One region of the Pseudomonas imperatae genome, then DNA from elsewhere that is predicted to be linked to it. Evidence: riboswitches for the same ligand, from Rfam matches in the RefSeq annotation. Region 1 holds a riboswitch; each other region holds the start of a gene.

Region 1 (7,380 bases):
GTGCTGTACTGGCCGTATAGGGACAGCTGGTCGGTGACCGCGAACACCAGCCCGGCGCGCCAGTTGCCGCCGTCCAGATTGACGTCGCTGCGGGTGCCGGTACGCGCGTCGTCACGCTGGATGTGGTTCTGGTCGCGGCGCACGCCGGTCACCAGCGCCCAGCGTTCCGACAGCTGCAGGCGGTTCTCGGCGAACAGCGCGAAGGTCTGAGTGGTGCTCTGGCTCAGCGCCTGGAACGGCGACTGGCTGTGGAACCAGCCCGGCGCTAGCGCCCAGGGGTCTACGTAGTCGCCACCGACGTCGGTGTAGGGCGAGTTGTTGGCCAGGCCGAAGCGGATGCGGTTGTACTCGGCGCCGACCACGGTCTTGCTGGCCAGCCCCAACAGGCTGTGGTCGAAGGTGAAGGTCTGGCGGTCGCCCAACTGTTCTTCGTGATGCTTGATTTCCAGGTAGCTGCCGCGCAGCAACTGGCCCTGGCTGCTGTCCCAGCTGTAGCTTTCGGCGTTGCGCCAGTGGCGGCGGCTCTTGATGTAGTACAGCTCGTTGCTGGCACTGACGGCGTCGCTCAGGGTCCAGTCGCTGGTCAGCCGGGTCCATTGGTCGTCGTAGTGCTGCACGGCGTTGCGCACGTTGTAGTTCTTGTCGCGCAGGCTGTCGTGGTAGTGGCCGTCGATCAGCGGCGTGCCCAGGTAGTTCATGGGGCGGCTGTCACCGCGCTCGTGGGCCAGGGTGAAACTCAGGTCGTCGCTGGCCTGCCAGCGCAGGGCGCCGCTGAAGGCCAGGCTGGACGACTGGCCACGGTCTACCCAGCCGTTGCTGCTTTGCTGGTCCAGGGTCAGCCGGTAGCTGAGGCGCTCGCCCAGCGAGCCGCCGCTGTCGAACGCGGCCTGCTGGCGGTCGTCGCTGCCGTAGCCCACGCGCAGGTGGTTGCTGATGGCGCCGTCGAAGGGCTTCTTGGGGATCACGTTGATCACCGCGCCGGTGGCACCTTCGCCGTACAGCACCGAGGCCGGGCCGCGGATCACGTCGATGCGCTCCACCATCCACGGGTCCACCGGGAAGGTCTGGGTGCCGGCACCGGTGTACAGGCGCGCGCCGTCGAACAGGGTCATCACCGACTCGTGGCCGCTGAAGCCGCGCGCCGACAGCGCCGTGTTGCCGTTGCCCGGCGCGGCGATGCTGGTGATGCCGGGGGCGCGGGTGACGGCTTCCTGCACCGTGAGGTTGTTGCGCTGGTCGATGGCGCCTTCGTCGAGGCTGCTGATACTGGCCGGGGTCTGCAGCGGCGTCAGGTTCAGGCGCGAGCCTGCCGTGCCAGGGGTGGCCAGCGCGGAGTCGGCGTGTTCGCTGATGGTGGTGGCCGGCAGCGCCAGCTCATCGGCGGCGTGCACGGGCAAGGACAAGGCCAGGCACGGGGCCAGGCTGTGAAGCAGGGAAGTGCGGGACATGCTGTTCCAACTACAGTCAGGAAAAGATGAACCCGGAGGGACACGCATGGCAAATCGCGGGCGCAAACGCCCACGGAAACCGGCCTGCGCCCGCCCACCGCGGGTTGCCAATTGAAGCGTTTGCAGGCCGGTCTCCGGGCTTGCGAGGGTCATGAACGCGTCGCCTTCCCATGCTCTATGCACAGTGGCCTGTTGACGCGTTCGCTCGCTTACCGTTGCGGGGGCAGCGCCGGACTGATCACCAAAGTGACGCACCGGCTTCCCGTTTCACCCTGAGCACGGCGGCTGAGGGCACCTGAAACTGGCGCGCATTCGACCACTGATGTGGATCCAGGTCAATGTTTCAAACCCGATACGGCGACTTTCCCAGGCACCGTGGTATATTGCGCGCCATTACAGAATACATACCGCAGTACACTTCATAGGAGCAGGCATGGCACGGGGTGGGATCAACAAGGCAGTGGTGCAAAAGGCGCGTGAGGCGCTGCTGGCCCGGGGCGAGAACCCCACCATCGACGCCGTGCGCGTGGCGTTGGGCAACACCGGTTCGAAGACCACCATCCACCGCTACCTCAAGGAGCTGGAAGAAACCGACCAGCGCCGCCAGGCCCCGCGCGAGCACCTGACCCAGGAGCTGGGCGAGCTGGTAGGCCGCCTGGCCTTGCGCCTGAAGGAGGAGGGCGACGAGTACGTGCAGCAGGCCCAGGCGCGTTTCGACCTGCAGAAAGCCGTGCTCGAAGCCGACCTGGCCGAAGCCGCCAAGGCCCACGCCGCGTTGCTGCAGCAGTTCGAGATCCAGGCCGAGGCCCTGGCCAGTGAGTCGGAGCAGCTGGCTACCTGCCGCACCTCGTTGCAGGCCGAGCACACCCGCAACGCGCGGTTGGGCCAGGAGTGCAGCGACCTGCAGCTGCGCGTGCAGGAAAAGGACGAACACATCCGCTCGCTGGAAGACAAGCACCAGCACGCCCGCGACGCCCTGGAGCACTACCGCCAGGCGGTGAAGGAGCAGCGCGACCAGGACCAGCGCCGCCACGAAAGCCAGGTGCAGCAGGTGCAGGTGGAAGTGCGGCAGTTGCAGCAGAGCCTGATCGTCAAGCAGGACGAGTTGATGCGCCTGAACCGCGACAACGAGCGCATGCTGGTGGAGGCACGCCAGGCGCGCAAGGATCAGGACACCGCCACCCAGGCCCTGGCCGACAAGGCCGCCGAGGCCACGGCCCTGGCCACGCAATTGGCCCAGGCGTTGGGCGCACGCGAGGCGCAAGCCCAGCAGATCGAGGGGCTGCGCCAGGAGCAGGCGGCCCAGGCCAAGGCCAGCAAGGCCCAGGTGCTGCGCGAGGCGCGCCTGGAGCAACAGCTGCAACAGGCCAACGCCACCTTGGCGCAGTGGCGCGCCGACCGCGCCGCGGCCAGCGCCGAGTAACGCCGCTCAGGGCTGGGAAGGGGTATCGTCCGGGCCCACCGGGTGCAGGCCGCTGCGCAGGATGCGCCGCACCCGCTGCATCTTCTCCACCGAGCCGGGCACGCCGTTGCCCATGTCCAGCAGGGCCTGGGCGCACAGCTTGGGGCCGTAGCCGTCGAGCTTGGCGAATTCCTCGCCGGACATGTGAATGGTTTTGAGGGCGAAGGCCAGCAGGTTGTCGCCCGGGTTGGGGCCGTTGAGGATGCCCTGGATCATGTACGCCAGGGCCTGGCGGTACTGGCCCTGGGTGTGGATGGCGGCGCAGTCGATGTCGGTGCCGGCGAAGGTCTGCACCATCAGGCGGCGCATGACCTCGTCGAGCAGTGCCGGTTCGCTGCCGTCGTCCTCGAACACCTTGGTGCGGCGCAGAGGAATGACGTTGTCGTCGTGATCGCTCATGGGTACTCCTTGTGGTGACGCTACAGGGAAAGTATGCGCCATTGCGTTGCGCTGTCCATAATCCGCGCGGCGCTGTCCAAGCCAGGCACCGTTGCGAGCGGGCACACTGCAGGCCTGCCTTTGCCATCAGGAGCCCCTCCATGACCGAGTACGTGATTGCCCCACCGCCCGCCGCCAGCGTCGCCATTGCCGGCGACAGCCGCCGTTTCCCCGTGCGCCGGGTGTTCTGCGTGGGCCGCAATTATTCCGAGCACGCGCGGGAAATGGGCCATGACCCGGACCGCGAGCCACCGTTCTTCTTCTGCAAGCCCGCCGACGCCGTGGTGCCGGCCGAGGGCGTGATCGCCTACCCGCCGCTGACCGCCGACCTGCACCATGAGGTGGAACTGGTGGTGGCTATCGCCGAGGGCGGCGTCGACATCGCCCCCGAGCAGGCCCTGGCGCATGTGTGGGGCTATGGCGTGGGCCTGGACCTGACCCGCCGCGACCTGCAGGCCCAGGCCAAGAAGCAGGGCCGGCCGTGGGACTGGGCCAAGGGCTTCGACGAGTCGGCGCCGTGCACCGCGTTGATCCCGGCCAGCACCCTGGGCCACCCGGCCAGCGGCGCCATCTGGCTCACGGTGAACGGCGAGGAGCGCCAGCGCGGCGACCTGGCGGACCAGATCTGGGCGGTGCCGGACGTGATCGCCTACCTGTCGCAATCGGTGGCGCTGCAGCCCGGCGACCTGATCTTCACCGGCACCCCGGCCGGCGTCGGCGCCTTGCAGCCCGGCGACCAGGTCAGCGCCGGCATCGACGGTGTCGCCCAGTTCGCCTTGCGCATCGGCCAGCGCTGACAGCCGCCGCGCCGCGCTTTAGACTGGCGGCGTCTTTCCGGCTTTCGAGGTTGCTGCCATGTCGTCCCTGTCCCGCGTGCCCACCTACGGCATGCAGCAGCGCAGCAACCGCGAGGATTTCTACATCCGCGACAAGCAGGAGCGCGAGGCGCTGACCTCGCCGCACCGCCACGAATACTTCCAGATCCAGGTCAACCTGGGCGGCGACACCGTGCAGCACATCGGCGGCGCGGTGCGGCCGTTCCCGCGCAACGCCCTGAGCTTTATCCTGCCGCACCGCCTGCACCTGATCCCGCACCCCGAGCACGGCAACTTCATGCTCATCAACTTCGCCCAGGGTTTCCTGCTGCCGCACCTGGCCTGCGACCCGCTGGACCTGGAGGACGTGCCCCTGGGCCAGGCCCCCGAGCTGGCGCCGTTCCAGTGCCAGGAACACCTGGATTTCATTCTCGACGACGGCGCCTTTGCCGAGGTCCAGGCCTTGCTGCTGCGCCTGCGCGAGCTGGACCGCACCCGTGACTTCGGCACCACCACCTTGCTGCGGGCCGGGCTGTTGCAACTGATTGGCCTGGTCAGCCAGCGCTTCGCCCCGGCGTTGCAGCAACTGGCCAGCGACAAGGCCGCACGGCGCGGCCGCCGCGACGCGCTGGCGCGGGTGACGGCCTATATTCGCGAGCACATCGCCAACCCGGAGCTGACCTTGAAGGACGCGGCCGCCGCGGCGTTCCTGTCGCCCAACTACCTCACCCACCTGCTGCGCAAGGACACCGGCAGCACCTTCAGCGAACTGGTGCTGGAGCGGCGCATGCGCCTGGCGCGCACCCATCTGCTCAACAGCGACGAGCCCATCAGCCACGTCGCCCAGCGCTGCGGTTTCAGCGACGAAGCGTACTTTTCGCGGCGCTTCCGCCAGACCCAGGGCCTGCCGCCCGGGCAATTTCGCCGACAGCAGCGCGAGCATAGCGTCCATCAATGATGGTTAGCGTTGTGGCCGGGCTTTGCTAGGGTAGGTGAAAGGTTCAGACGAGCATGGACGATGAAGGCCACACAACAACGCACCCTGGCGGTCAACGGCATCACCCTGAGCGTGCACGTCGCCGGGCCCGAACACGGCCGGCCGGTGTGGCTGCTGCACGGTTTCCCCGAGTGCTGGTACTCGTGGCGGGCGCAGATCGCGCCGCTGGTGGCCGCAGGTTACCAGGTGTGGGTGCCGGAGATGCGCGGCTACGGCGCCAGCTCCGCGCCCCAGGCGGTGGAGGCCTACGACCTGTTGACCCTGTGCGCCGACATCCAGGGCGCCATGGACCTGCTGGGCCAGCGCCAGGTGTGCGTGGTGGGCCACGACTGGGGCGCGCCGGTGGCTTGGCACCTGGCGCTGCTGGAACCTGAGCGGGTGCAGGCGGTGGTGGCCCTGTCGGTGCCCTACGCCGGGCGGCCAAAGCAGCCGGCGATAGAGCTGATACGCGCGCACTTCAAGGACCGTTTCAACTACATCCTGTATTTCCAGAACCCGGGGGTGGCCGAGGCCGAGCTGGACGCCGACATCGCCCACACCCTGCGCATGTTCATGCAGGGCGGCGCCAACGGCGACCTGATCCTCAAGCACAAGCCCGCCAGCGCCACGCTGTTCGACGGCATCAACCAGCCCGACCGGCTGCCGCCCTGGTGCAGCGCCGAGGCGTTCGAGGTGTACGTGCAAACCTTCGCCGGCCGCGGCTTCCATGGCGCGCTGAACTGGTACCGCAATTTCGAACGCAACTGGCAGCGCACCGAAGCCCTGGCCGAAGCCTGCGTCGAGCAGCCGGCGCTGTTCCTGCTGGGCGACCTGGATCCAGTCGGCGTGCTGGAGGCGCACACGTTGCTGCGCATGCCCAAACGGGTGCCACGCCTGGAGCAGCACATCGTCAAGGCCTGCGGGCACTGGATACAGAGCGAACAGCCCGACATCGTCAACGGGCATTTGCTGCGCTTTCTGGCAAGCCATTTTCCCGTGTGACGTGCACAGGTGGGAGCTGGCTTGCCAGCGAGCTTTTGAGCCTCAACAGCTCGCTGGCAAGCCAGCTCCCACAATGAAGATTAATTTAACCTTCCAACCTCTTGATCCATAAAGCTTTACCCAAAGCCACGCACCACCAGCATATGCCTTTTCCCTAGGCACTTATGACCCCGCCCGGCATATCCATAGGCCAACTCCGTATTTTTGAACCAAAACGTACATTCCTACACTCCGCCGTCCCTGACCCCACCAAGGACGTCCGATGTACCGTCAAGCCTTCCCCCTGGCCCTCAGCGCCGCTTTGTTCAGCCAGCCCCTGTGGGCCGATGGTTTCCTCGATGACAGCAAGGCCGACCTGACCCTGCGCAACTTCTTCATCAACAACGACAACCGCAGCGGCACGGCCACCCCGTCCAAGCAGCAGGAGTGGGGCCAGGGCTTCATCCTCAATTACACCTCGGGCTTCACCGACGGCCCGCTGGGCTTGGGCCTCGACGCCCTGGGCATGCTCGGCCTGCGCCTGGACTCGGGCAAGGGCCAGGCCTACAACAGCGGCAGCAGCGGCGGCGGCATTGTCTTCCCCAGTGAGAGCGACGGCCGCGCGGTGAACGACTTCGCCAGCCTGGGCCTGACCGCCAAGCTGCGCTTCTCGAAGACCGAGATTCGCCATGGCACCCTGCAGCCGCACCTGCCGGTGATCGGCATCAACGACGGGCGCCTGCTGCCGCAGACGTTCCAGGGCACCCAGGTAACCAGCCGCGAGTTCGACAACCTGACCCTCATTGGCGGCAAGATCACCTCGGTGAAGGGCCGCAACTCCAGCAACCAGGCGTCGCTGTCGATCGCCGGCGCCAACAGCCTTACCGGCCAGCGCAGCAACGCCTTCTACTACGCTGGCGCCGACTACCGGCTGGACCCGCACACCACCGCGCAGTACTACTTCGCCAACCTCGACGACTTCTACGACCAGCATTTCGTGGGCCTGACCCACAGCACCAAGCTGCCGCGCGGCACCTTGCAGACCGACCTGCGCGGCTTCATCAGCAGCAGCCAGGGCGAGAACGCCAGCGCGGCCGGGCGGTTGGCCGGCTACAAATCCAGTGGCGCGGTGGGCAGCAACGGCGAGGTCGACAACCGCACCTGGAGCGCGCTGTTCACCTACACCCTGGGCAGCCAGTCGCTGGCGGCGGGGTACCAGCGCGTCAACGGCAGCAGCGACTTCCCGTTCATCAACCAGGG
Region 2 (7,380 bases), on a different contig from region 1:
CGCGGTGTTCGTGGGCCTGGCCTACTTCGTGGCCTTTGGCAAGCAGGCCGAGGCCGCCGCTACCCCGGTGGCCGAAGCCCACCGCTGAGGCAGGACGCGCGCCTGGGGGGAATCGCGCAACGGCCACCACCCGCCGTCCACACGGCGGGCCGCAGCCTTGCGGCAGCAGCTACATTTGTTGCAACGTGCCATGGCCTGATGGATCGGCGTTGGCTGAGGTGTTACAAAGACGTTTTCGTTACTGCCGCGCATCCCCCATGAACATCGACGACAGCATGATCACCCGGGCGATCTTCGCCCTGCTCTCCCAACGCGCCCCCGAAGACTCCATCTGCCCCAGCGACGTCGCCCGCGTGCTCAGCGCCGACGAGGCGCTGTGGCGCGCGTTGATGCCGGACATCCGCCGGGTGGCCTCGTGCCTGGCCCAAGCTGACGTTTTGCGCATCACTCAAGGCGAAGCCACTTTGGCCCCGGACCGCATCGGCAGCGGCCCTATACGGCTGCGCCGCGGGCGACTGATGCGCTGAGTGATAACATCCGCGCATCAATACATCAGAAATATGCAGTTATCATTTCAAAATATTTCCGCGACCATCGTCCCCCTACAAAAAACCCATGTGCCCCGTTGCACGTGTCATAAAAATGATGGGAGATGCACATGCAGTCCTCACCCCAGGGCGCGTCCGCGTCCGCTCGCGCCAAAGCCGGCGCGGTATTCCGTGTCACCTCGGGCAACTTCCTCGAACAGTTCGATTTCTTCCTGTTCGGGTTCTACGCCACCCACATCGCCGCCGCCTTCTTCCCCGCCAGCAGTGAATTCGCTTCGCTGATGATGACCTTCGCCGTGTTCGGCGCAGGCTTCCTGATGCGGCCGCTGGGCGCAGTGATCCTTGGCGCCTATATCGACGACGTCGGCCGCCGCAAGGGCCTGATCGTGACCCTGTCGATCATGGCCAGCGGCACGATATTGATCGTGCTGGTGCCCGGCTACGAGACCATCGGCCTGCTGGCCCCCGCCCTGGTGTTGCTGGGCCGCCTGCTGCAGGGCTTCTCGGCCGGCGCCGAGCTTGGCGGCGTGTCGGTGTACCTGGCGGAAATGGCCACCCCCGGCAAGAAAGGCTTCTACACCAGCTGGCAGTCGGCCAGCCAGCAGGTCGCCATCGTCGTGGCTGCCGCGCTGGGCTACGGCCTGAACCAGTGGATGAGCGGTGACGACATCGCCGCCTGGGGCTGGCGCATTCCGTTCGCCGTGGGCTGCATGATCGTGCCGTTCATCTTCCTGCTGCGTCGCAAGCTGGAAGAGACCGAAGAGTTCAGCGCCCGCCGTCACCGCCCGGCCATGCGCGAGGTGTACAACACCCTGGTGGCCAACTGGACCATCGTGGTGGCCGGCATGCTGATGGTGGCCATGACCACCACCGCCTTCTACCTGATCACCGTGTACGCGCCCACCTTCGGCAAGAGCGTGCTCAACCTGAGCACCGCCGACGCGCTGATGGTGACCCTGCTGGTGGGTGTGTCGAACTTCATCTGGCTGCCTATCGGCGGCGCGCTGTCTGACCGTATCGGCCGCAAGCCGATGCTGATCGCCATGACCGTGTTGGCCATTGCCACCTCGTACCCGGCGCTGTCGTTCCTGGCCCAGGCACCAAGCTTCGCACACATGCTGGAAACCCTGCTGTGGCTGTCGTTCATGTACGGCATGTACAACGGCGCGATGATCCCGGCGCTGACCGAAATCATGCCGGTGGAAGTGCGCGTGGCCGGTTTCTCCCTGGCCTACAGCCTGGCCACCGCGGTGTTCGGCGGCTTTACCCCGGCCATCTCCACCGCGCTGATCCACAGCAGCGGCGACAAGGCCGCACCCGGCTACTGGATGAGCTTCGCCGCCCTGTGCGCCCTGTGCGCCACCCTGTACCTGTACCGCCGCGGCAGCGCCCAGCTGCGCGCCGCCGTGTGAGGGGCGTGGCCATGAAGAAATTGCTCAACAGCCTGGCCGCCCTGACCCTGGGGCTGGCCGCCGCGGGCCTGGCCCAGGCCCAGGACCTGACCGTGATGACCTCCGGCGGCTTCACTGCCGCCTACAAGATCCTCGGCCCGCAGTTCGCCGCGGCCCATGGCGACCAGCTGAACACCGTGCTGGGCCCGTCCATGGGCAAGGCCGCCGAGGCGATCCCCAACCGCCTGGCACGCGGTGAGCAGGCCGACGTGGTGATCATGGTCGGCTACGCCCTGGACGACCTGATCAAGCAAGGCAAGGTGCTGCCCGCCTCGCGGGTGGAACTGGCCGACTCACGCATTGGCCTGGTGGTGAAAGCCGGCGAGCCGAAGCCGGACATCAGCAGCGTCGCTGCCTTCAAGCAGGCGTTGCTGCAGGCCAGGTCCGTGGGTTATTCCGACAGCGCCAGCGGCGTCTACGTACAGGACCAGCTGTTCAAGCGCCTGGGCATCGAAGCCCAGCTCAAGCCCAAGGCGAAGATGATCGAGCGCATTCCGGTGGCCGGTGAAGTGGCCAAGGGCGAGCCGCAGCTGGGCCTGCAACAGGTCAGCGAGCTGTTGCCCATCGCCGGCGTGACCTACGTGGGCAAGATCCCCGAGCCGTTGCAGTCGGTGACGCGCTTCGCCGCCGGCATCCCGGTGGGCGCCGCGCACCCGGCCGAGGCCAAGGCCCTGCTCGACTACATGGCTTCGGCCCAGGCGCAGTCGGTGGTTACCGGCACCGGCCTGGACTCAGTGCCTCACTGATCTTCCAGGGGTTTCTTGAACTCCCTGATCAACTGCTCCAGTTCCAGCGCCGCCGGGGTCAACAGCCGGCCCCGGCGACGGATCAACCCCACGCTGCGCAACACCTCGGGCTCCACCAGCGGGATGCTGGTCATCCACTGGTGCTCGCCCAACGGCAAGGCCATGGACGGCACCGCCGCAATCCCCAAGCCCGCCTCAACCAGCCCGAGCATGGTCGTCACATGGCGGGTCTCGCAGATGCTCGGCCGCGCCGGGCGGATGTGCAGCAACGCCTGGTCCAGCACGAAGCGGTTGCCGGAGGTCTTGTCCACCGAGATGTAGTCGTGCTGGAAATACTCTTCCCAGCTCAGCTGCTTGCGCCCGGCCAGGGGGTGGTCGCGGCGGCAGGCGGCCACGTAGTGCTCCTGCACCAGCAGTTCGAATTCCAGCTCCGGCGGCAGGTTGCCGGTAAAGCTCAGGCCCAGGTCGGCCTCGCCGCTGAGCACGGCCTGCTGCACGTCGTTGGCGCTGGCATCGAGCACCTTCACGCGAATGCGCGGGTAGAGCTTGTGGTAGCGGGCCACCACCTTGGGCATGAAGTAATAAGCGGCCGACGGCACGCAGGCCACGGTGACGTTGCCCAGGCGCGTGGAGGCCACTTCGCTGATGCCCAGCAGGGCGATGTCCAGGTCATTGAGCAGGCGTTCGGCGCTGGGGGCGAAGGCGCGGCCGACCATGGTCAGGTTGACGCGGCGGGTGGTGCGGTCGAACAGCCGCACGTTGAGCGCGCTTTCCAGCTTTTCGATGCGCCGGCTCAACGCCGGCTGGGAGATGCTGATGGCCTCGGCGGCCTTGCGAAAACTGCCCTTCTCCACCACTGCGCGAAAGGCCTGCAGGTCGTTCAGGTCGAAATTGATGCTCATCCCGGTCACTCATGCCGAATTTTATTTATCCGATCAGCTTAATGCATGAATGGCCAGGATTGATGCTGGACCATAGTCGAAAGACCGTTCGTCGCCGCCCAAGCACCAACGCGGTGGCCGGGCAATCCATTGTAGGGAGCGAGGCGTCACCCTCTCGCTTCCCGAACAATAACGACGGAGATTTCCCATGGACGCATTCAAAGCAGGCACGCTTGTGCTGGCCCTGACCGGCGCGCTGGCAAGCCCCGCATTCGCCGCTGCCACCAGCGCCTTTGTCGCCGATGCCACCGCAGGCGGCATCACCGAAGTCGAGGCTGGCAAGCTGGCGCTGCAGAAAAGCAGCTCGGCGGACGTGAAGAGCTTCGCCCAGATGATGATCAAGGACCACGGCGCGGCCAACCAGAAGCTGGCGGCGCTGGCGCACAAGCTGGACCTGGTGGTGCCCGACGACGCCACGTTGATGGACCAGGCGAAGAAGAAAATCCTCGAAATGCGCGACGAGTCCTTCGACAAGGCCTACGCCGCCAATCAGGTGAAGGCCCACGAAGACACCATCGAGCTGTTCCAGAAAGAGGTCGAATCCTCCGACAAGGCCGAGCTCAAGGACTTCGCCAAACAGACCCTGCCCAAGCTGCAGGAGCACCTGAAAATGGCCAAGGAACTGCAAGCCAAGCATCAGTGATCCTGGCGCGCACGGCCGTGGATTTCCCACGGCCCTGCGCCAGCGTTTACCATGGGCGCTTTATGCCCTGCCAAAAGTCTTTCATGAACGCCGACGCCCTCGCTTTATTGCAGCAACACCTCAGCACCGCCCTGCAACACCCGCCTGCCGAAACCCGCCGCCTGTTCCACGGCCGCGGCCGCTGCTGGCCGGGCCTGGAGCAGATCACCGTGGACTGGCTGCAGGGGGTGCTGCTGGTGTCGCTGTTCCGCGAACCGGCCGCCGACGAGCTGGCCGCGCTGAAGCCGCTGCTGCTGGCACTGGCCCAGGCCACCCCACAGGTGCACAGCCTGATCCTGCAGCACCGCTACCTGCCCGACAGCGCCGCCGAATGGCTGCTGGGCGAGCCGGTGGAGCAATGGTTCATCGACGAGGACGGCCTGCGCTACCAGCTGGACCTGGGCCGCAAGCAGAACATCGGGCTGTTCCTGGACATGCGCTACGGGCGCCAATGGGTGCGCGAGCAGGCCGCCGGCAAGCGCGTGCTGAACCTGTTCGCCTACACCTGTGGCTTCTCGCTGACGGCCATCGCCGGCGGCGCCGAGCACGTGGTGAACCTGGACATGGCCCGCGCCGCCCTGAGCCGCGGCCGTGACAACCACCGCCTGAACGGCCACGACCTGGACCGCGTGAGTTTCCTGGGCCACGAGCTGTTCAAGTCGTGGGGCAAGGTCAAGCGTGGCGGCCCCTATGACCTGGTGATCATCGACCCGCCGTCGTTCCAGCGTGGCAGCTTCGTGCTCACCCAGGACTACCGCAAGGTGCTGCGCAAGCTGCCCGAGCTGCTGACCGAACAGGGCGTGGTGCTGGCCTGCGTCAATGACCCGGCCATCGGCTCCGACTTCCTGATCCAGAGCATGGCCGAGGAAGCGCCGCAGCTGACCTTCCAGCACCGCCTGGAAAACCCGCCGGAATTCCCCGACGCCGAGGCCGAAGGCGGCCTCAAGGCGCTGGTGTTTACCAGCGCCTGAACCTCGCATGACTGCGTAGCCGCTGCCGCAGGCTGCGCTGGCCCTTGTCCACGCTGAAAATCTCCAGCGTACGCCAGGGCCAGCGCAGCCTGGCGGCAGCGGCTACAGCGTTTGATCCAGGGAAGGTGAACGGCAGGTTGCTCTCTTGGGCAATGCCACTTACCCTCTGCGGGCTTTTTAATGCGTGCAGCAGGAAGCCGGTGCAACTCCGGCGCGGTCGCGCCACTGTGTTCGGGCCTCCCGAAAGCCAGACCTTGCTGCACGCCATTTCTTTCGCCCAACGGACGCGCCATCCCGGGAGCCGCTGCATGCTGTTACGCCGCCTTGCTTTTGCCTGCCTGTGTTTATCCGCCGCCTCAGCCGTAGCCGCCGCGCCGGCCAGCCACTACCCGCTGACCGTGCAGAACTGCGGCCACAGCGTGCGCATCGACGCCCCACCACAACGGGCGGTCAGCCTCGGCCAAGCCAGCACTGAATTTCTGCTGTCCCTGGGCCTGGGCCCGCGCATGGTCGGCACCGGCGTGTGGTTCGGGCCGCTGCCGCAGGCGCTGGCCGCCGCCGGCGCCAAGGTGCCGCGCCTGGCCGACAACGCCCCCAGCTTCGAGGCCGTGGCCAAGACCGCGCCGGACATCGTCGTGGCGCAGTACACCTACCACATCGGCCCCCAAGGCGAGGTGGCGACGCCCGAGCAGTTGCTGAAGCTGGGTATCCCCTCCTACGTGTCGCCCAGCGACTGCGACGGCAAGGGCGTGACCGCCACCTCCAACGCCGATGGCAGCCGCAGCCAGCTGTATTCCCTGGCCCTGGTGGACAAGGAAATCAGCGAACTGGCGACCATCTTCGACGTGCCCGCTGCCGGCCAGGCCCTCAGCGCACGCCTGCATGAGCGCGTGGCGGCCGCCGTGAAACTGGCCAACGCCACCGCGCACCCACCGCTGTCGGTGCTGTACTGGTTCTCCAGCACGCGCCTGGAAGGCGACCCGTGGGTGGCCGGCAAGCACGGCGCGCCGGGCTATATCTCCCAGGTGCTGGGCCTGCGCAACGTCATCGACAGCGATGAGGAATGGCCCGGCGTGAGCTGGGAGAGCATTGCCGCCCGTGACCCCGACGTGATCGTGCTGGCGCGCATGCAGCGCCGCCTCTACCCCGCCGACGACGTCGAGAAGAAGCTGGCCTTCCTGCGCAACGACCCGGTGACCCGCGAACTCAAGGCGGTGCGCAACGGTCGCCTGATCGTGGTCGACGCCAACACCCTGAACCCGTCCATGGGCGTGGTCGACGCCATCGAGCAGATCGCCAAGGGCCTGGCCGACACGGGCAAGGCGCCTTGATGCCAGTGGAGCGCAGCCGCCTGGGCCGCTGGGCCCTGGCCCTGCTGGCGCTGTTCAGCCTGGGCCTGTCGATTGCCCTGGCGGTGTCCCTGGGTGAGCTGGACATTCCCCTGGCCGTGACCCTCAAGGCGCTGCTCAACGGCCTGGGGCTGGGTGCCTATGAGGTGCCGCGGATCCAGCAGGGCATCATCTGGGAATACCGCCTGAGCCGCGCGCTGGTGGCCGCCTGCTGCGGCGCTGGCCTGTCGCTGTGCGGCGCGGTGTTGCAGGCGCTGCTGCGCAACGCCTTGGCCGATCCGTACGTGCTGGGCATCAGCGCCGGCGCCTCCACCGGCGCGGTGCTGGTGATGCTGCTGGGCCTGGGCGGCGGCTTGATTGGCATCTCCCTGGGGGCCTTCCTCGGCGCCGCGCTGGCGTTCGGCCTGGTGGTGCTGCTGGCCACCGGCATCCGCGGCGGCCCGGCCCAGGTGATACTGGCCGGCGTGGCCGGCGCGCAGCTGTTCAACGCCCTGACCGCCTGGATCGTCTCCACCTCGGCCAACGCCGAACAGGCGCGCAGCGTGATGTTCTGGCTGCTGGGCAGCCTGGGCGGCGTGCGCTGGGCGGACGTCGGCTTGGCCGCTGCGGTGGTGGGCGCCGGCCTGCTGGTGTGCCTGTACTGCGCGCGCACCCTGGATGCCTTCGTTTTCGGCGACGACGCCGCCGCCAGC
Region 3 (7,380 bases), on a different contig from region 1:
GGGGCTGAGGCCACGGGCGATGGGCTCAAGCGCGGTGCTGGTCAGCGAATGGTGGTAGGTGTGCCCGCGCAGGGTGCCTTCGGGCAGCTCCACGGCTTGCAGGGCCAGGGCCGCCAGGCGCTTTTGCATCACCGCTTCGCCAGGCAGCAGGCCCAGCAGCTCGGCGCGCTGGCCGTCGACGTCGGTCAGGGCGTCCAGCAGGTAGAGCATGCCGCCACATTCGGCCAGCAGCGGTTTGCCTTCGGCGTGGTGGCCGCGAATCGCCGCCAGCATCGGCGCGTTGGCCGCCAGGGTGTGGTGGTGCAGTTCCGGGTAGCCACCGGGCAGGTACAGGCTGTCGCAGGGCGGCAACTGTTGGTCATGCACCGGCGAGAAGAAGCTCAGCTCGGCGCCCATGGCGCGCAGCAGGTCGAGGCTGGCGCCGTAGGTGAAGGCGAAGGCCTCGTCACGGGCGACGGCAATGCGCACGCCGGCCAGCAGCGGTTCGCACGGCACCGGGGTGGGCGCAGCAAAGGTGACCGGCGGTGGCAGCGCGACTTCGCAGCTTGCCGCCAGGGCATTGGCGGCCGCGTCCAGGCGCAGGTCCAGGTCGTTCAGCTCGCTGGCCTGCACCAGGCCCAAATGGCGGCTGGGCAGTTCGATGCCGGTCTCGCGAGACAACGCGCCGTACCAGCGCAGGCCTTCGGTGAGGCTGCCTTCAAGCAGTTGCGCGTGGCGCAGGGTGCCGACGCGGTTGGCCAGCACGCCGGCGAACGGCAGGTCCGGCTGGTAGCGCGCCAGGCCCAGGGCCAGGGCGCCGAAGGTCTGGGCCATGGCGGTGCCGTCGATCACGCCCAGCACCGGCACGCCGAAGTGCCGCGCCAGGTCGGCGCTGCTGGGGGTGCCGTCGAACAGGCCCATCACGCCCTCGATCAGGATCAGGTCGGCCTCGGCCGCCGCTTCCCACAGCAGGCGCCGGCTTTCCTCGGCGCCCACCATCCACAGGTCGAGCTGGTACACCGGCGCGCCACTGGCCCGTTCCAGGATCATGGGGTCGAGGAAATCCGGCCCGCACTTGAACACCCGCACCTTGTGCCCCTGGTTGCGGTGCAGGCGCGCCAGGGCGGCGGTGACGGTGGTCTTGCCCTGGCCAGAAGCGGGTGCTGCGATCAGCACCGCCGGGCAATGACGCGGCTGGGTCATAGCTCGATGCCCTTCTGGGCACGAATGCCGGCCTGGAAGGCGTGCTTGAGCATGCCCATCTCGGTGACGGTGTCGGCCAGTTCGACCATCTCGTCCTTGGCGCCACGGCCGGTGACCACCACGTGCTGCATGGCGGGACGCGCCTGCAGGTCGGCCAGCACCTGGTCGAGGTCCAGGTAGCCGTGCTTGAGGGCGATGTTCAGTTCATCGAGAATCACCAGGCCGATGCTCTCATCCTGCAACAGGCCACGGGACACTTCCCAGGCGGCCTGGGCGGCGGCGATGTCACGCTGGCGGTCCTGGGTTTCCCAGGTAAAGCCCTCGCCCATCACGTGGTAGCGCACCTGCTCGGGGAAGCGGCGGAAGAACAACTCTTCGCCGGTGGCGTTGCGGCCCTTGATGAACTGCACCACGCCGCACTGCATGCCGTGGCCCATGGCGCGCGCGAGCATGCCGAAGGCCGAGCTGCTCTTGCCCTTGCCGTTGCCGCTCAGTACCAGCAGCAGCCCGCATTCGTTGGGCGCATTGGCAATGCGCTCGTCAATGATCGCCTTCTTGCGCAACATGCGCGCCAGATGGCGTTGTTCACGTTCCTGGGATTCACTCATCGCAGCTCTCCGCTACACCTGCACACAGGCGACATCGACGAAAAGCCGCCGCCCGGACGGACGCAGCACAGACTCGTCAATGCCGCTCTCACCCGCGCGACAGAACAAAAGGGGACCGGCAAGCCAGCGGCTTGCCAAGAAGGGTTCCAGGCCGGTCTCCGGACTCATGAGCGGGGGCATGCACACCCGGGGCCACGCGCCTTCCCGAGCCAATTCGGCCCAGTGGCGCCATGCGCGACCTTGACTCATTTACCGTTGCGGGGGCAGCGCCGGGCTCGCACACCTGCGGCGGCTCACCGGCTTCCCTGTTTCACCCTGCCAGCCGTGGGGCTGCAGGGCACCTGAAACACGCCGGGAAGGTTAGAGGGTTGGGGGTGGGAGGTCAATTAAAGCTCGCCATACCTCCCCCGTAGCAGCTGCCGCCAGGCGGCGTCCGGCCCTGACGCGGCCTTCGGCCGCTGCTACGGAGCGCGTGCACCTTTGTCGATCGCGTCGCCTGCATCGCGGCCAAGGCCGGCTCCTACCACGAACGGCGTAGGAGCCGACTTTAGTCGCGATGCAGACGACGCCGTTTCAAGACAGTTGCTGCTGCGGGGTTTTATTGGAACCACTGCCCTACCCCGCCCCTCTACAGCACATACCTCCGCCTCAGCGAGCAATTACAATGCACAAGACCCGCCTGGCCCTGATCATCCTCGCCTCCAGCACGCTGCTGGCCTGTGGCGAGTCCTCGACCCTGAAGGTGGCCGACGGCACCGGCCCGCACCCGCAGCTGCCGGCGCCGAACAAGACACTGATCCCCACGGTGAACATCGCCGACGCCATCGGCTGGCCCGACGGCGAGAAACCCCAGCCGGCCAAGGGCACCCAGGTGGCCGCCTTCGCCGAGGGCCTGGACCACCCGCGCTGGCTGTACGTGCTGCCCAACGGCGACGTGCTGGTGGCCGAGACCAACGCGCCGCCCAAGCCCGAGGACGCCAAGGGCATCAAGGGTTGGGTAATGAAGAAGGTCATGGGCAAGGCCGGCGCCGGCGTGCCCAGCGCCAACCGCATCACCCTGCTGCGCGACACCGACGGCGACGGCGTGGCCGACACCCGCACAGTGTTCATCGCCAACCTCAACTCGCCGTTCGGCATGACCCTGGTGGGCAGCGACCTGTACGTGGCCGACACCGATGCCCTGCTGCGCTTCCATTACAACACCGGCGCCACCGCCATCAGCGGCCAGGGCACCAAGGTGACGGACCTGCCGGGCGGGCCGCTCAACCACCACTGGACCAAGAACGTCATCGCCAGCCCCTCGGGCAACAAGCTGTACGTCACCGTGGGCTCCAACAGCAACGTCGGCGAGAACGGCCTGGACAAGGAAGCAGGCCGCGCGGCGATCTGGGAGGTGGACCGCGCCAGCGGCGAGCACCGCATCTACGCCTCCGGCCTGCGCAACCCCAACGGCATGGGCTTCGAGCCGCAGACCGGGCAGTTGTGGACCTCAGTCAACGAACGCGACGAGATCGGCAGCGACCTGGTGCCTGACTACATCACCTCGGTGAAGGACGGCGGCTTCTATGGCTGGCCGTTCAGCTACTACGGCCAGCACATCGACAACCGCGTCAGCCCGCAGAACCCGGCACTGGTGGCCAAGGCCATCGCCCCGGACTACGCCGTGGGCCCGCACACCGCTTCCATCGGCTTCACCTTTGCCAGCAACAGCGGCGGGCTGGCGGCGCCGTTCAACCATGGCGCCTACGTAAGCCAGCACGGTTCGTGGAACCGCAAGCCACACAGTGGCTACAAAGTGATTTTCGTGCCGTTCGTGGACGGCAAGCCCAGCGGCCAGCCGATCGACGTGCTGACCGGGTTCCTCAACGACAAGGAACAGGCCATGGGCCGGCCGGTGGGCGTGACCGAGGACCACAAGGGCGGGGTGCTTGTGGCGGATGACGTGGGGAACAAGATCTGGCGGATTACGGCTGAGAAGTAAACAACCTGTGGGAGCTGGCTTGCCAGCGAGCTTTGGGGGAAACCCGAACAGCTCGCTGGCAAGCCAGCTCCCACAGGCGCATCAAGGGTTATGCGCCAGGCTTGCTGGTTGCAGCACGCGCTTGGCGTTCAGGTAGGCGTGTTGCCAATACGGCTTGTTGAGGTAGTCCAGCTTCACCGTGCCACCCGTGGCCGGGGCATGCACGAAGCGGCCCTCGCCCACGTAGATGCCGGCATGGCTGACCTGCGAACCACCGCTGGTGGCGAAGAAGATCAGGTCACCGGACTGCAAGGCATCCTTGCTGACATCGGGGGCGCGCATGCTGATCATTTCCCGCGTGGAGCGCGGCAGGCTGATGCCGGCCGCGTCGCGATAGACGTAGGCGATCAGGCCGCTGCAGTCAAAGCCCGAATCCGGCGTGTTGCCGCCCCAGCGGTATGGGGTGCCGACCAGCCCGATGGCGCGCATCAGGACGTCATCGGCCTGGGGAGACAGGGGCTGCTGGGGAGCTGAAACAAAAGGTTGATACACCGGCGCAGGCGCAGGTGGCGGCTTGTGGCCAGCGCAGGCGGTGAGCAGGCCTGCGAAGAGTAATAGCGCGAAACGGGCCGTTAGCGACATAAACAGAACCATCCTGATTCAACTGCCGTTGAAGACTAGCTTGTATTCCCGAAAACGCGCAACGGCGGCACACTTTTCAGTGCGCCGCCGCTGCGAGTACCGCCCAGACTGCTTACTTGCGTGCGATAGTCGTGGTCGGTGCCATGGCCAAGGCACGCTTGGCTTCGATAAAGGTCTTGCTCCAGTAGGCGTCATCGAGGCTGTCGATGCGCACGCCGCCGCTACGGTGGCTGCTGGAGTGGATGAACTGGTCATCGCCCAGGTAGATGCCGGCGTGGCTCACGCGACCACGGCCACGGGTGCTGAAGAACAGCAGGTCACCGGGCTTGAGGTTGTTGCGGGCTACCAGGGGGGCCTTGACGTTGATCATGTCACGCGTGGAACGCGGCAGGGTCATGCCGGCCTCCTCGCGGAACAGGTAACCGATGAAGCCGCTGCAATCGAAGCCCGATTCAGTGGAACCACCGGTGCGATAGCGGGTGCCGATCAGCGATTTGCCGCGTTCCAGGATGCTGTCAGCCAGCATGGGCATCTGGTAGGGCTTGCTGTTCTCGGAGAAGTCAGCCAGTTCCTTTTCGGTATCCAGCTCTTCTTCTTGGAAATTCAGGGTTACAGCTTTCGTCTGGGCCTGGGACTGTGGAGTCACCGGGTTGAGAGCCTGTTGCTGCGATACCGGCGTATGAGCCGCGCAGCCGAAAAGCAGGGTCACGAGTGCGAGGGGCACGAGGGGTGCGAAGCGCTTTAGCATGGGCACGACCGTGTCTGTAGAAGTTAAGAAGACGCGACTATGCCCGCTATCAAATCCATTTGCAAATTCAATCGAAAAAAATGTGACTCAGCAGTTTCGGCATGACTTCTAACGCCCTACTCTCAAAAAACACGTCCATGCTGGCAGAAAGCCCGCTTCGCAATGGGTTGATCTCAATGGCAAACCCGCCAGCGGCGCGGGTTTCAGCGATGGGCGCGTTGATGTAGGGGAAGCTTGCCGTGGTGCCGATCACCAGCACCACCTCGAAACCGATCGCCATTTGCCGATACAGCGCCTCAATCGCCCGCTCGGGCAGCATTTCCTCGAAAAGCACCACGGAAGGCCGCATAACGCCATTACAGACGTTACAGCGCGGCGGCAGTGGCTGACCAAGGATTTCCCGCAAATCATCGCGTACAGCGCCACAGGCGCGACAGAACAGTGGCGCCAATTCCCCGTGAATTTCAATTAACCGTTCGTCGGGACTTCCTGCCTGACGGTGATAACCGTCAATGTTTTGCGTCAGCACCCAGCACTCCGGCTTGGCTTTCTGCAGCTGGGCAATGGCGTGGTGCGCCGCATTGGGTTGCGCGCCCAGGCAGGCCTCGCCCAGCTGCGCCAGGTATTTCCAGCACAGCGCCGGGTCGCGTTCAAGCATGGGCCCCGACAAGGCTTTTTCGATGGGCAGGCCTTCGCTGGTGGTGCCGTTGTACAGGCCACCCAGGCCACGGTAGGTGGGCAAACCGGAGTCGGCGGAGAGGCCGGCGCCGGTAATCACCAGGATGCGCCGGGCATCACGCAGGGCAGCGCCGGCGCGGGCCAGCAGCTGCAGGTCTACCAACCCAGGGTTTCCTTGAGGAAGGGAATGGTCAGCTTGCGCTGGGCCTGCAGCGAGGCCTGGTCCAGGCGCTCCAGCAGGTCGAACAGCGCGCTCATGCTGCGGGTACCACGAGTGAGGATGAAGTGCCCGACCTCGTCGGTGAGGTGCAGGCCGCGGCGCGAGGCGCGCAACTGCAGGGCACGCAGCTTGTCTTCGTCCGACAGCGGGCGCATCTGGAAGATCAGCGCCATGGTCAGGCGCGACTTCAGGTCCGGCAGCCTCACCGCCAACTCGCGCGGCGAATGGGAGGCGGCGATCAACAGGCGCCGGCCGCTGTCGCGCAGGCGGTTGAACAGGTGGAACATGGCCTCTTCCCACTCGGGCTTGCCGGCAATCACCTGCAGGTCGTCCAGGCACACCAGCTCGTACTGTTCCAGGTAATCGAGGATTTCCACGCCGCGGTCGAGCAGCTGCGCCAGGGGCAGGTACACCGCCGGCTCGCCCATCTGCTCGAAGCGCAGGCACGCGGCCTGCAGCAGGTGGGTACGGCCCACGCCCTGCTTGCCCCACAAGTAGATCAGGCTTTCGGTCCAGCCGGCGTCGGCTTCGCACAGGCGTTCGACGTAGCCGAGTGCAGCGGCATTGGCGCCTGGATAGTAATTGATGAAGGTAGCGTCATCACGCAGACGCACACCTAAGGGCAGCTGAATCGGTTTCATGCTGGCTGACGGTTCTGGCGAACCGCAGGGGGCCTCTGTGTGAAGTTAGCAAAGTTTATACCCGTGACGCCGGGCGCACAATGCAACAGACCACAAGCAAAATCAAAGGTTTGCATTCATTTGCACACCCGCTGCCGCAACAGCGGGTGCACGGCGCCACTACAGGTCGGGGTCTTCCTGGCCGCCGTAGATGTCCGATTCCTTATACAGATCATGGGCATGGCGCAGCAGCACCATGATCACCGCGGCCACCGGCAGTGCCAGCAGCACGCCGGCGAAACCGAACAGTTCGCCGCCGGCGAGGATGGCGAAGATCACCGCCACCGGGTGCAGGCCGATGCGGTCGCCCACCAGCATCGGCGTCAACACCATGCCTTCGAGCAGCTGCCCCACCAGGAATACCGCGCCAATGCCCATCAGCGGGTAGATGTCGCCGCCGAACTGGAACAGGCCGGTGATCATCGCCGCGCTGATGCCGATGATGAAGCCCATGTACGGCACGATGGCGGCGAGGCCGGCGATCAGGCCGATCAGCAGGCCCAGCTCCACCCCCACTAGCATCAGGCCGGCGGCGTAGATGATGCCCAGCGCCAGCATCACCAGCAGTTGGCCACGCACGAACGCGCCCAGCACCTCGTGGCACTCCTTGGCCAGGGCGACGATCTTGCCCTCGCGGTGGCGCGGCAGCAGGCTGCGGATCT

The links. Region 1 has a riboswitch for cobalamin ahead of ACWKWX_RS21295 (TonB-dependent receptor). Riboswitches for the same ligand answer to the same signal wherever they lie in the genome.
Region 2: another riboswitch for cobalamin. It lies ahead of ACWKWX_RS12045 (ABC transporter substrate-binding protein); the one in region 1 lies ahead of ACWKWX_RS21295 (TonB-dependent receptor).
Region 3: another riboswitch for cobalamin. It lies ahead of cobO (cob(I)yrinic acid a,c-diamide adenosyltransferase); the one in region 1 lies ahead of ACWKWX_RS21295 (TonB-dependent receptor).

What each region holds. Positions count from the first base shown of each region.
Region 1 covers NZ_JBSKHP010000017.1:107,576-114,955, forward strand. The annotation lists gene ACWKWX_RS21295 (TonB-dependent receptor) at 1-1,448, opposite strand, end outside; cobalamin riboswitch at 1,557-1,762, opposite strand; gene ACWKWX_RS21300 (DNA-binding protein) at 1,882-2,871, shown strand; gene ACWKWX_RS21305 (hypothetical protein) at 2,878-3,309, opposite strand; gene ACWKWX_RS21310 (fumarylacetoacetate hydrolase family protein) at 3,450-4,145, shown strand; gene ACWKWX_RS21315 (helix-turn-helix transcriptional regulator) at 4,204-5,121, shown strand; gene ACWKWX_RS21320 (alpha/beta fold hydrolase) at 5,182-6,141, shown strand; gene ACWKWX_RS21325 (OprD family porin) at 6,404-7,380, shown strand, end outside.
Region 2 covers NZ_JBSKHP010000008.1:72,102-79,481, reverse strand. The annotation lists gene ACWKWX_RS12080 (formate/nitrite transporter family protein) at 1-88, shown strand, start outside; gene ACWKWX_RS12075 (DUF3253 domain-containing protein) at 258-527, shown strand; gene tcuC (MFS transporter) at 659-1,960, shown strand; gene ACWKWX_RS12065 (substrate-binding domain-containing protein) at 1,972-2,745, shown strand; gene ACWKWX_RS12060 (LysR family transcriptional regulator) at 2,739-3,647, opposite strand; gene ACWKWX_RS12055 (DUF4142 domain-containing protein) at 3,835-4,329, shown strand; gene ACWKWX_RS12050 (class I SAM-dependent methyltransferase) at 4,413-5,339, shown strand; adenosylcobalamin (AdoCbl) riboswitch at 5,506-5,646, shown strand; gene ACWKWX_RS12045 (ABC transporter substrate-binding protein) at 5,648-6,670, shown strand; gene ACWKWX_RS12040 (FecCD family ABC transporter permease) at 6,670-7,380, shown strand, end outside.
Region 3 covers NZ_JBSKHP010000007.1:183,327-190,706, reverse strand. The annotation lists gene ACWKWX_RS11360 (cobyrinic acid a,c-diamide synthase CobB) at 1-1,182, opposite strand, end outside; gene cobO (cob(I)yrinic acid a,c-diamide adenosyltransferase) at 1,179-1,790, opposite strand; cobalamin riboswitch at 1,923-2,150, opposite strand; gene ACWKWX_RS11350 (PQQ-dependent sugar dehydrogenase) at 2,455-3,771, shown strand; gene ACWKWX_RS11345 (C40 family peptidase) at 3,853-4,392, opposite strand; gene ACWKWX_RS11340 (C40 family peptidase) at 4,505-5,140, opposite strand; gene ACWKWX_RS11335 (NAD-dependent deacylase) at 5,208-5,981, opposite strand; gene hda (DnaA regulatory inactivator Hda) at 5,975-6,679, opposite strand; gene ACWKWX_RS11325 (AI-2E family transporter) at 6,839-7,380, opposite strand, start outside.